2 regions of the Lactiplantibacillus sp. 3062 genome follow, and region 1 is predicted to be linked to the other one. Evidence: predicted binding sites of a transcription regulator. Region 1 holds the regulator's gene; the other holds the start of a gene.

Region 1 (6,339 bases):
GAGTATGAAGCCTTATTCAGTCATCAATTGCAATGGCGGGCCGATGATCAGTCGGTCAGCTATGCTGATGATCCCCATCGATTCGTATTGACCGGTCAAAAGAACGAACAACGTCAATATTTAGATCAACAAGTTTAAACAAAAAAGTCACTTGTTACTAGCAAATTTGCTAGACAAGTGACTTTTCCTATTTGAAGTTATTGGTCATAATTTGACCATCTTGGACACTCAACAGCGTCTTGTCAGTGGTATCTGGTTGTAGCAACTGAATCGTGTAACCAGCGGCAAGATTCTTTTGGAGCGATTTTGACAACGATTTAAAATTCGAAGTAATCGTGGTGATTGCTTTTTGGTTTTGAGATGGATATGATTTAATCGTCTTCAAAGATTTAACGTACTTTTTATTGGTTGGCGTAATCGTATATGTTTTCGTTGACTTGGTGAATGCAACGGTACCAATCGATTGATAGTTAGATTGTAATTGTTTAAGGATATTTTCTTCATTCAACTTAGTCGTTGCGGCCGCGCGTTTGGTGCTGGCTTCGTTAAAAACGACTTGTGAGGAACTCAAGCTCGTTGATTTGGACTTGCTGGTACTAGCGCTAGTACTCGTGCTAGATGATGCTTTGCGCGCCGATTGCTGTGACTGGTTGTATGGCCAGTAAGGCAATTTAACGACCGCGTAGATGGTGACCAGGGCGCTGAGGACCGTAATTAGTGTTAGAAATTTCCAACCACCACCGGTTTGACGTGCGTAAATCACGGAAAATAATGCTAATAGAAAAACAATCAAGCCCATAATGGCTAGGAACAACATGTAACCAACTCCCAATGTTTAAAATAGTATAATCATTATACCATTGAACTATTGGCTGTTCGTCACAGATTTGAAATATTTTGAAAAGAGATCCGACTAATAACCAATTTGACGCCAGCACTTTTTCTGTCGATACATCGGGAGAATCAGGCGCCGCTGATTCAATAGCAATGGTGCTACCACCAAATCACAGTAACGCCACAGTGGGATAGTGTTGATGCCTGGCGCAAGGTTCTTGCAGCGTATCTCTCAGCGCACGGTTGTTTACAACAAGCGGGTGGTATATTTACGAGCTACCGATAAATAGGTGCGACGAGTAGGTATCGCGCTTCGATTAGGCTTGAAAGAGGACGGATTGCCAATTTACAAACGGCGATACTAACGAATCGGGGTGATGATGACTTTTTTTATTCAGAAGGCAATCGGTTGGGCACTACGGGATTATGGCAAGGTGAATCCGGAATGGGGGCGTGCTTTTGTCGCAAATAACGTGCTCTCGTCCCTGGCACGGCGGGAAGGGTGTAAATATTTGTGAGTGGAATCTGTAGGCATGCCATCAACCTGCTCTAAAAACTGGCGAATAAAAAAGATGACAAATTGAATTGTCATCTTGTGGGTGATAGTTTACTGAAACAGCATGTCGCGATATAAACCGACAACTTTGCCTAATACAGAGACGTTGTTCAAGATAATTGGCGCCATCGTGTCGTTCTCAGGTTGTAGTCGGTAGTGATCGGCCTCTTTGAAGAATCGCTTGCAAGTCGCTTCATTTTCATCGGTCATGGCAATGATGATATCACCATTGTCAGCGGAACTTTGACGCCGAACAATGACTTGATCACCATTCATGATACCGATATTGATCATACTTTCGCCACGGATGGTGAGCATGAAAAGGTCGCCACCGAATGATTCAAGTTCCTTAGGAATTGGAAAATAATCCGTCGCTTCCTGTACGGCAAGAATTGGTTGGCCGGCGGTTACCGTTCCAAGTACCGGAATTTGATGTGGCGTAGTTTCGACGCCCAGTGCTTCGAAACCGGCTGGCGTTACCTCAATGGCACGTGGCTTAGTTGGGTCTTTTTGGATGTAACCTTTTTTTTCTAGCCGTGAAATGTGGCCGTGAACGGTCGAAGTCGAAGATAAGTCAACGGCTTCACCAATCTCACGAACGGTTGGCGGGTATCCTTTTTCATTGACACGTTCATAAATAAAGCGAAGAACGGCCATTTGTTTGCTTTCCGATGTTTTACTCATCTTGGCACCTCATTTTTTATTTTCATTATTGGTTAAACCAATTGTAGCATAGCGTTTCATAGCTTTCAAACAAATGTTCGGTTGACAAACACTATTAATTGATTTAGGGTCTAATTTCGTGTATATTTCAAGAGTGAAAGGGGCTGCTGATTTGATTTCAAAAGAATTGCTTGCTCGGATCAATGAGTTAGCTCATAAGGCGAAAGCCGAGGGGCTCACCGAGCTAGAAGAAGCCGAACGTCAAGAGTTGCGGCAAAAATACTTGAAGGAATTTCGCGCCGGTTTTCGGCAACAAGTTGAAATGCTTCAGGTTTATGATAAAGATGGTAAAGAGGTTACGCCAGAAAAGGTCCGTCAAGTGCAACGCGATCGCGGTCTTCGAGATGATTAACCGATTTCAGGAAAATTTGTCAACTGACAAATTTTCCTTTTCTTTTATTGTTAATTTGTGTAGACTAGTTTAATGAAGACTGTAATAAGGGAGGGGAATGACTGTGTCTACAGGAATTTGGATTTTAATCGTCGTTATCGGCGTATTGGTTGGGTTAACTGGTGGTTTCTTCGGTGCCCGGCACTATATGCAAAATTACTTGAAGCAAAATCCACCAATTAGTGAAGAGATGCTTCGTAGTATGATGATGCAAATGGGTCAACGCCCATCCGAAAAGAAGTTACATCAGATGTTGAATTCGATGAAAGCTGCATCTAAAAACGATAACAAGTAGTAAAAAGTGTCGGCTCGCTTTAAATTGCGATCACCGACACTTTTTTATTATCGAACTTAATGTTTCTGACGGGTTGTAGCAGGATCAACGTATTTGAACGTTGGGTCGATTTGACGATCCAAGTCGTCAAAAGCGTGCAACATTTTAGTCTCAATTTGTTTTTGACCAGCTTCATCCAATTTCAGTTTACGATCAATATCAATCGGTTGACCGAAACGGACGGTAACCCGCTGACGGCTAAAGAGTTGTTTGAAGGTCAATGGGCCTTGGTAAACGGTTGGGACTAGTGGAACACCGGCCATCTTAGCGATGACGGTTGCACCGCCCTTAAGTTCTTGTGAGTGGCGCGTTCCTGATGGAAACATGATTAGTGAAAGCTTACCGCTGCGCAAAAATTTGACGGGGGTCTTGATTGCTGAAGGTCCTGGATGTTGCCGATTGACAGGAAAGGCGTTCGCATGAACGAGAATGAACCGCAGAACGGGATTCTTAAATAGTTCTTCCTTGGCCATAAAGCTAAATTTCATTGGGCTGCCAGCCAGTGCATAGTACAACGGGTCAAACCACGTGCGGTGTGGCCCAACTAAGATATAGGCCCCCTCTGGTAGGTTTTCCCGTCCTTGATAGCGGGGCCGACCGTTAATAATGGTGATGATTAGCCGGACTAGTCCGCGCATAAATGAATAAAACATCACGATCTTCCTTTCGTTTAATAACTGCTCACAGTATGACGAAATTTGGCAAATTCTGCAAGTTAATTGTATGATAGCTGTGCGACGAATTGAATGGAGAGGTGGCCGAATATGGCAGACGTCACGTTACACGCCGATGAGCGTATTGATCAATTATATAGTCAAGATATTCAAATCATTCAAAGTTCCCAAGTCTTTGCGTTCTCACTGGACGCGGTTTTATTGGGTGACTTTGCCCAGGTTGCGAAGGGTGCTAAGAGCCAGATTGTGGATCTCTGTGCTGGCAATGGCGCAGTAGGTCTATTCGCCAGTGCCAAAACTCAAGGTCATATTACGGCGGTCGAAATCCAGCCCCGGTTGGCTGAGATGGCCCAACGCAGTGTTATTTTGAACGATTTAACCCAGCAAATGACAGTTCTGAACGAAGACTTATTGGCAATTACGCACCAATTACCGAAGGATTCGGTGGATACCGTCTTGTGTAACCCGCCGTATTTTAAAGATCAACCGCAGAGTGTCAAAAATCCAAATCCTCATTTGGCGATTGCCCGCCATGAATTGTCCGCTAATTTAGATCAGATTCTAGCGGTAACTAGTGATTTGTTGAAAATGAATGGTAAAGCCTATTTTGTGCACCGTCCTGAACGTTTGGATGATTTATTCAGTGCGATGGCGGCCAATCGGTTGGCACCCAAACGGATGCGGTTCGTCCACCCGAAAGCACAACGGGAAGCGAACATGGTTCTAATCGAAATGATCAAGGACGGGAAACGCAACGGTGTTCGAATCATGCCGCCGCTTGTCGTTTATCGTGATGATGGTGAATACGGGGAAGAGGTGCACACGTTACTCTATGGCAAGCACAAGTAAGCCGGCTGCGTCCACGACGGCAATCAAAAAATATTATTTTTATGTACTATTATGTGCTGATCAAACGTTGTATGGTGGTTTTACGGATAACTTGCAGCGACGATTAGCAACGCACAATGCGGGCAAAGGGGCTAAATATACGCGGGTCAGATCACGGCGGCCTTTGCAATTAATTTATCATGAAACTTTCACTGACAAATCAAGTGCGTTAAAGGCTGAATATGCCTTCAAACACCAATCGCGAGCTGCCAAGCTAAAATACTTGTCAGCTCACGATGTGAAAATTTAGCGAAGTTTTCACAATTTATGATTCTATTTCTCGCATTTACTGTTATAATATTTACTGTATCAATATATAGGAGGAATTTTTGTAATGAAAATTATTGCATATGCTGTACGTGATGACGAACGTCCATTCTTCGATACTTGGATGAAAGAAAACCCAGATGTTGAAGTTAAATTAGTTCCAGAATTACTTACTGAAGACAACGTTGACTTAGCTAAAGGCTTCGACGGTGCCGATGTATACCAACAAAAGGACTATACTGCTGAAGTATTGAACAAGTTAGCCGACGAAGGGGTTAAGAACATCTCTCTTCGTAACGTTGGTGTTGATAACTTGGACGTTCCTACTGTTAAAGCACGTGGCTTAAACATTTCTAACGTACCTGCATACTCACCAAATGCGATTGCTGAATTATCAGTAACGCAATTGATGCAATTATTACGTCAAACCCCATTGTTCAACAAGAAGTTAGCTAAGCAAGACTTCCGTTGGGCACCAGATATTGCCAAGGAATTAAACACCATGACTGTTGGTGTTATCGGTACTGGTCGGATTGGCCGTGCTGCCATCGATATTTTCAAAGGCTTCGGCGCTAAGGTTATCGGTTACGATGTTTACCGGAATGCTGAACTTGAAAAGGAAGGCATGTACGTTGACACCTTGGACGAATTATACGCCCAAGCTGATGTTATCACGTTACACGTTCCTGCATTGAAGGATAACTACCACATGTTGAATGCGGATGCCTTCAGCAAGATGAAAGATGGCGCCTACATCTTGAACTTTGCTCGTGGGACACTCATCGATTCAGAAGACTTGATCAAAGCCTTAGACAGTGGCAAAGTTGCCGGTGCCGCTCTTGATACGTATGAATACGAAACTAAGATCTTCAACAAAGACCTTGAAGGTCAAACGATTGATGACAAGGTCTTCATGAACTTGTTCAACCGCGACAATGTTTTGATTACACCACATACGGCTTTCTACACTGAAACTGCCGTTCACAACATGGTGCACGTTTCAATGAACAGTAACAAACAATTCATCGAAACTGGTAAAGCTGATACGCAAGTTAAGTTTGACTAATCTCGATTATCACTGAAAATGGCGTCACTCATCTGAGTGACGCCATTTTTTATACTTTCATCTAATGGGGCCTTTTCGAAGCGTTAACCCCAAGCGTACTTTCAATGCTGTTATTATCCATAACAAAAAGCCCACAATCGAGCTGGTTGCACGACTGTGGGCTTCACAAGTAAGCGATTTTGTTAGCGATAACACAATTAAGTGTTGCTAGGTAAAGGTCTTGCTAGCACGTACTTACCGTGGTTGTTACCAGCATAAGTTGCTCGTAGCTTTAACGCCAGTATGCGTCTATGAAGCGCTGGCGGCTTGAAGAAGTGCTAGCAATAGTTCATTTAGTTCCGCTGGACTCTGGATGATTTGATCAGGAATTACGCTCGGTGTCACCTGGTCATTGCGCCGGTGATTAAACCAAAAAGTTTGCCACCCAGCGTGTTTGGCACTGGTCATGTCGAGTGCTGCATTGTCACCAACGTAAACGGCTTCGTTGGCCTTGATGCCAACCTGATGGGCCCACGTCGTGAAAATCGATGGGTCGGGTTTAGCAATACCCAATTCTTCTGAGATAAAGATGTTATCCGGATGCACGAAATGTTCAATTTGTAATTG
Region 2 (6,339 bases), 190 kb from region 1:
GTTCTATAACTTTTTGGTTAAGAATGATTTAGCTAAATTGAATCCCTTCGTGTACGTCCAACTCAAAAAACACGCGGCGCGCTTACCCCGTTTTTTCTATCAAAAGGAGCTGGACGTATTATTTCAAACTGTCTATGCGGATGATAGCGTGATGGGGGCCCGGAACGCGGCGTTATTAGAAGTCCTGTATGGTACTGGGATTCGGCTGAGTGAGTGTGTCGATCTACAATTAGCCGACGTTGATTACGACCTAAAAATGATGTTGATTCGTGGGAAGGGCGACAAGGAACGTTACGTCCCATTTGGTCGGTACGCGGCTACCGCGCTTCAGCATTACGAAACCGTCTGCCGGCAGCCCGTGATGGCCAAGTATGGTCAAACGCACCAAACGGTGTTTATTAATCGTCACGGCGGCCCCATTACTGGCGGCGGAATCGAATATGTCTTGAATCAAATCGTTAAGAAAAGTAGTTTAACGGCTGATATTCATCCCCACATGCTCCGACACACGTTTGCAACGCAGATGCTGAATAATGGTGCCGATTTACGGACCGTGCAGGAGCTGTTAGGTCATACAAGTTTGTCAACGACGCAAATTTATGCGCACGTGACAAAGGAACATTTACAACAAGATTATCGTCAATTTTTCCCACGGGCAACGCGGGAATCGACAAAGGAGACTGAACATGACAACGAAATTTGAAGCAACTACCATTTGCGCCGTTCGCCAAAACGGCCATAACGCCATGGCCGGTGATGGTCAGGTCACGATGGGTGAAAAAGTCGTAATGAAAGGGACAGCCCATAAAGTTCGGCGGATTTATAATGATCAGGTCGTCGTAGGTTTTGCCGGGAGTGTCGCGGATGCGTTTAACCTTGAAGATCGTTTTGAAAAGAAACTCAACGAATTTTCTGGGAATTTACAACGGGCAGCCGTTGAGCTTGCCCAGGAATGGCGCAGTGACCAGGCGTTACAGAAATTGGAAGCTTTGTTGATCGTCATGAACAAAGATGACATGTTACTTGTTTCTGGGAGTGGTGAAGTAATCACGCCGGATAACGACGTCTTAGCCATTGGTTCTGGTGGTAACTTTGCCTTAGCCGCAGCTCGCGCAATGCAGCTACATGCTAAGGATATGAGTGCCAAGGAAGTCGCTGAAGCGGCAATCCATATTGCCGGCGACATTGATATCTTTACCAATCATAATGTGATCTCAGAAACGTTGTAATGTAGGAGGAAACGCTCATGGAAGAAATCAATAAGACACCGAAACAAATTGTGGCCGCGCTTGATAATTATGTTATTGGTCAAAACCAAGCTAAAAAAGCGGTGGCGATCGCGCTACGTAATCGTTATCGGCGGATGGAACTTTCTGCTGAAATGCAGGAAGAAATTACCCCCAAAAATATGCTGATGATCGGACCAACCGGGGTCGGAAAGACCGAAATTGCCCGGCGGTTGGCTAAGATTGTGCACGCCCCGTTTGTGAAGGTTGAAGCAACTAAGTTTACGGAAGTCGGCTATGTTGGTCGCGATGTTGAATCCATGGTTCGTGACTTAGTGGACGTGGCTATCGAGATGGAAAAACAACAGGCTTATTCTGGTGTGCGGGCACAAGCGGTGCAGGCTGCTGACAAACGGCTCGTCAAATTATTAGTACCAGCCCAAAAGAAGCAGGCTAAGAACAATGGTAACGAGTTCCAAAACATGATGAACATGTTTAGCCAGATGCAAAACGGCCAGACCCCCAACGTTGACGATTCAAGTAACGAAGAAGTGACCGATGAAGTTCGTAATCAACGATTATCAGTTGCCGATCAGTTGAAAACGGGGCGCTTAGAAAACTCAGAGGTTACCATCGAGATGGATGACCCCCAGCAAGCCGCCGCGGGTAATAATAACATGCTTGGTCAAATGGGTATTGATCTTGGTGATAGTTTAGGTGCCTTAATGCCCAAGAAGCGGATCCAACGGACAATGCCAGTCTCAGAGGCCCGAGAAATTTTAGTCCGGGAAGAATCCGAAAAGTTAGTCAATAACGCTGATATTTATCATGATGCGATTGTCCGTGCTGAAAATACCGGGATTATTTTTATCGATGAAATTGATAAGATTACTAAGGGTGGTCAGCAAGGTTCCGGTGAAGTTTCACGTGAAGGGGTTCAACGAGATATTCTGCCAATCGTTGAGGGGTCGCAAATTTCAACAAAATATGGTCCCATCAATACTGATCACATTCTGTTTATCGCTTCCGGGGCCTTTGCGGAAAGTAAACCTAGTGATCTGATTGCTGAATTGCAAGGCCGTTTTCCAATTCGAGTCGAATTAGACGATTTAAGCAAGGATGACTTTGTTAAGATTTTGACGGAACCTAAGAATGCGTTGATTAAGCAGTATATCGCCTTGATCGGTACGGACAACATTAAAGTGACGTTCACGATTGAAGCTATCGAAGCGATTGCCACGATTGCCTATAAGGTCAACCATGAGACACAAAATATCGGCGCCCGTCGTTTGCACACCATTTTGGAAAAGCTCTTGGAAGAATTGCTATACGAAGGTCCTGACATGGAAATGGGCGAAGTCACAATCACTGAAAGCTATGTCAACGAGCGAATCGGTAACATTGCACAGGATAAGGATCTTAGTCGTTACATCTTATAAAATTTATCAAGGGGGCGTTTACGCGGATGACAGTCGAATTAAAGAATGAGTACCTCACCGTTTTGATCAATGAAGCTGGGGCGGAATTAAGTAGTGTCAAGTCGAGTGACGGTATTGAGTACATGTGGCAGGCCGACAAAACTTTTTGGGGCCGGCACGCACCCGTGCTTTTTCCAATCGTTGGTCGTTTAAAGGATGACCAGTATACTGTTGCTGGTCAGGCTTATCACATGGGACAACATGGTTTTGCCCGCGACAATGACTTTACGGTCGTCAACCAAACGGCCACACAAGCAACATTTGAATTGACCGATAGTCGTGCGACGCGGGAGATGTATCCGTACGCGTTTCGATTACGTTTGATTTATACGTTGACGGATCATGAATTGACCGTTAACTACAATGTGCATAATCCAGCTAATCAAGAGCTGTTATTTTCTGTTGGTGGGCACCCAGCATTTAACGTACCACTCGCTGATCCGGCGGGCACACTAGCTGATTATAAGGTTACTGTGGCACCACGAAAGGTCTACGCGCATATTCCATTACAGGCACCGTTGAACGATGCGGCAAATGCGGATGACTTCGACCTGACCAAGCCATTAGCACTTAGCCGGGATTTGTTTAAGGACGATGCCCTGATTTTGGATTTGAATCATCACGAGACGACGTTAATGTTGGACACTGATCTGGATGATCATGGGGTAGCGATGACGATTGAAGATGCACCATACGTCGGCATGTGGTCACCATACCCCGCAGAAGCGCCGTTCGTGTGCTTAGAGCCATGGTGGGGCATTGCGGATAACGTTGATAGCGACGGTCAATTAAGCCATAAGATGGGCATTAACCGGCTTGCAGCGAACCAGACGTTTGATGCTAAATATGCGATTAGCTTTTTCTAACTAAAATACTGTGGTTTAGTGAAACCGGTCGACAGGTTTGACCGGTTTTTATTGTGGTCTGAAAAGATAGCAAAATAAAGAATTGTATCATCTTACTTTAACTAGAAACAAAAAATACAAACCCAGCACCAAAGCTTACCCGTTCCTAAATAAAAAGACCACTCAGTAATGAAATGGTCTTGAAAGTAACATAATTATTTGCGGTTAGCCCGTTGCTGACGTCGCCAACCAAGTCCGAAGTGTACCAATGATTCGGTCCCGTTTTTGATACGTGCAATATTACTGCGGTGCCGATAGAAGATGAAGAGGGTCAATGCAAAGGCCACGAGTGATAGCAACCAATCCTGATAGTAAAAAATTGCAATCAACGTGACGATTGGAAAAGCCGTCATACTAGCAACACTGACCATACTGGTCGTGTAAACCAATAATAACATGATGGCACTAGCAATTAAGAAGAACTCCCAGTTGTAGGCCAATAAGATCCCAGCACTCGTGGCAACGGCCTTACCACCTTTAAAGCCGATGTAAATTGAGAAAGTATGTCCTAAAATAGCTGCTAGTCCAATCAATAAGGTATACCGGTTATTCATATGAAATAGCAAGGTCGGTTGTAGTGCTGCGATGGTGCCTTTTAGAATATCCATCACCATGACAATTGTCCCAGCGGTCGGGCCTAGGACCCGGTACGTGTTGGTAGTTCCGATATTACCGCTACCTGCTTGACGAATATCAGTGTGAAAGAAAAACTTGCCAATAATGACACCCGAAGGAATCGCGCCAATTAAGTAGGCGATGATCAGCATAATTATTATTTTCAAAGTTGGTTCCTCCTGCAATAGAATCACTCAATATTTTAGCATTCTTTTTAAGATTGTGGGGATTAATTAGTTTAAAAAATGATGATTGCGTGTCAAATTATGAAAATAAAATGATTTTTTGATAATTATTATGTGCCTAAAAGCGGGTGGTTAGGGCCTTTAAAGCGCTAACTGTCAAATTAATCACGCATTTTAAGAACTAGTCGTGACCAGTAATAAGTTTATTCATTGAACTGGCGCTTAGAATCAACATGAGGTAAGCTAGTAAGTGGCTTAATTTTTAAAAGATAGTTTTAGACGCGAACGTGTGTTTGCTATTTTAATTGTTAACGTGTATGCTAACAGATGAAGAGCCACAAGTGACAATTAGAAATTAACATAATTGTACCTTGACAGGTTGGGACTTTTAGGACTATTTTATTACGGTTACCTGAAAGCCGCACCTAGTTGAGGTAGATTTTTAAAGATAAAAGGAGTTGTGAGAATGGCCAAGAAAAGCCCAAAATATGATGATTCTTCAATCCAAGTACTTGAAGGATTAGAAGCCGTTCGGAAACGTCCCGGAATGTATATCGGTTCTACAGACGGCCGCGGACTCCATCACTTAGTTTATGAAATTGTCGATAATGCCGTTGATGAAGCCTTAGCTGGCTATGGTAAAGAAATCAACGTGATTATTCACGCCGATAACAGCATCACCGTTGTCGATCATGGTCGTGGGATGCCAGTTGGAATGCATGCTTCCGGTATTCCAACACCTGAAGTTATCCTCACGGTTTTGCATGCTGGTGGTAAGTTCGGCCAGGGTGGTTATAAGACTTCTGGTGGGCTGCATGGGGTCGGTGCGAGCGTCGTTAACGCATTGTCGTCCGAATTGACGGTAACCATTGTCCGTGATGGCTACCGCTACGTTGAACATTTCAAAGATGGGGGTCATCCCGTCGGTACCCTTGAAAAGAAAGGGAAGACTAATAAGCCAACTGGAACGACAATGACTTTTAAGCCGGACGCTAGTATCTTTACAACGACGGTTTATAATTTTCAAACGTTGGCTGAACGGTTGCGTGAATCTGCATTCTTACTGAAAGGCGTCAAAATCACGCTGACTGACGAACGGGAAAATCAACAACAAGAGCTGGTCTTCCATTACGAAGATGGTATCAAGGCGTTTGTCAGTTACCTCAATGAAGATAAGGACACCCTCGGGGATATTATGTTCTTTGACGGCACTAAGGAAGGTGTCGAAGTTGAGGTCGCTGCGCAGTACAACGATGGCTATTCGGAAAACTTGTTGTCATTCGTCAATAACGTGCGAACGCCAGACGGTGGGACTCATGAAGTAGGGTTCCGCAGTGCCTGGACGAAAGCGTTCAATGAATATGCTCGCAAGGTTGGCCTATTGAAGGACAAGGATAAAAATTTGGAAGGCTCCGATGTCCGTGAAGGGTTATCCGCTGTTATTTCATTACGAGTACCGGAAAATCTCTTACAATTTGAAGGTCAAACTAAGGAAAAGCTCGGAACACCCGAAGCACGAACGATTGTTGATAATATTGTGAGTGAACAACTTCAATTCTTCTTGATGGAAAATGGTGAATTTGCTCAAATGCTGATTCGCAAATCCACCAAAGCTCGGCAGGCTCGTGAGGCTGCCCGTAAGGCCCGTGATGAAAGCCGAAACGGTAAGCGGCGTCATAAGCAGGAACGGTTACTTTCTGGAAAATTAACGCCAGCGCAGTCTAAAAACGCTAAGAAGAATGAATTATTCTTAGTCGAAGGGGATTCGGCCGGTGGTTCAGCTAAACAGGGGCGTGATCGAAAGTTTCAAGCAATTTTGCCATTACGTGGTAAGGTGTTGAATACCGAAAAGGCCAAATTAGCTGATATTGTCAAGAATGAAGAAATTAATACCATGATTTACACAATTGGTGCGGGTGTTGGTCCCGAA

Evidence for each region. Region 1 encodes LexA, which represses DNA repair genes until DNA is damaged. Its sites were predicted from a motif close to CNAACANNTGTTNG; they were not measured.
Region 2: parE (DNA topoisomerase IV subunit B) is a predicted target of LexA. The motif match lies at 4,692-4,705, and genes of this name have one in related genera.

The regions. Positions count from the first base shown of each region.
Region 1 is NZ_JBVAYE010000002.1:10,697-17,035, forward strand. Features, by position in the region: gene ACWQAU_RS03025 (hydroxymethylglutaryl-CoA synthase) at 1-138, shown strand, start outside; gene ACWQAU_RS03030 (hypothetical protein) at 188-817, opposite strand; gene ACWQAU_RS03035 (DNA alkylation repair protein) at 1,215-1,352, shown strand; gene lexA (transcriptional repressor LexA) at 1,442-2,074, opposite strand; gene ACWQAU_RS03045 (DUF896 domain-containing protein) at 2,226-2,465, shown strand; gene ACWQAU_RS03050 (YneF family protein) at 2,563-2,799, shown strand; gene ACWQAU_RS03055 (lysophospholipid acyltransferase family protein) at 2,856-3,491, opposite strand; gene ACWQAU_RS03060 (tRNA1(Val) (adenine(37)-N6)-methyltransferase) at 3,603-4,361, shown strand; gene ACWQAU_RS03065 (GIY-YIG nuclease family protein) at 4,345-4,650, shown strand; gene ACWQAU_RS03070 (D-2-hydroxyacid dehydrogenase) at 4,735-5,733, shown strand; gene ACWQAU_RS03075 (HAD family hydrolase) at 6,022-6,339, opposite strand, start outside.
Region 2 is NZ_JBVAYE010000002.1:200,254-206,592, forward strand. Features, by position in the region: gene xerC (tyrosine recombinase XerC) at 1-703, shown strand, start outside; gene hslV (HslVU peptidase proteolytic subunit) at 687-1,229, shown strand; gene hslU (ATP-dependent protease ATPase subunit HslU) at 1,247-2,665, shown strand; gene ACWQAU_RS03925 (aldose 1-epimerase family protein) at 2,692-3,570, shown strand; gene plsY (glycerol-3-phosphate 1-O-acyltransferase PlsY) at 3,765-4,391, opposite strand; gene parE (DNA topoisomerase IV subunit B) at 4,876-6,339, shown strand, end outside.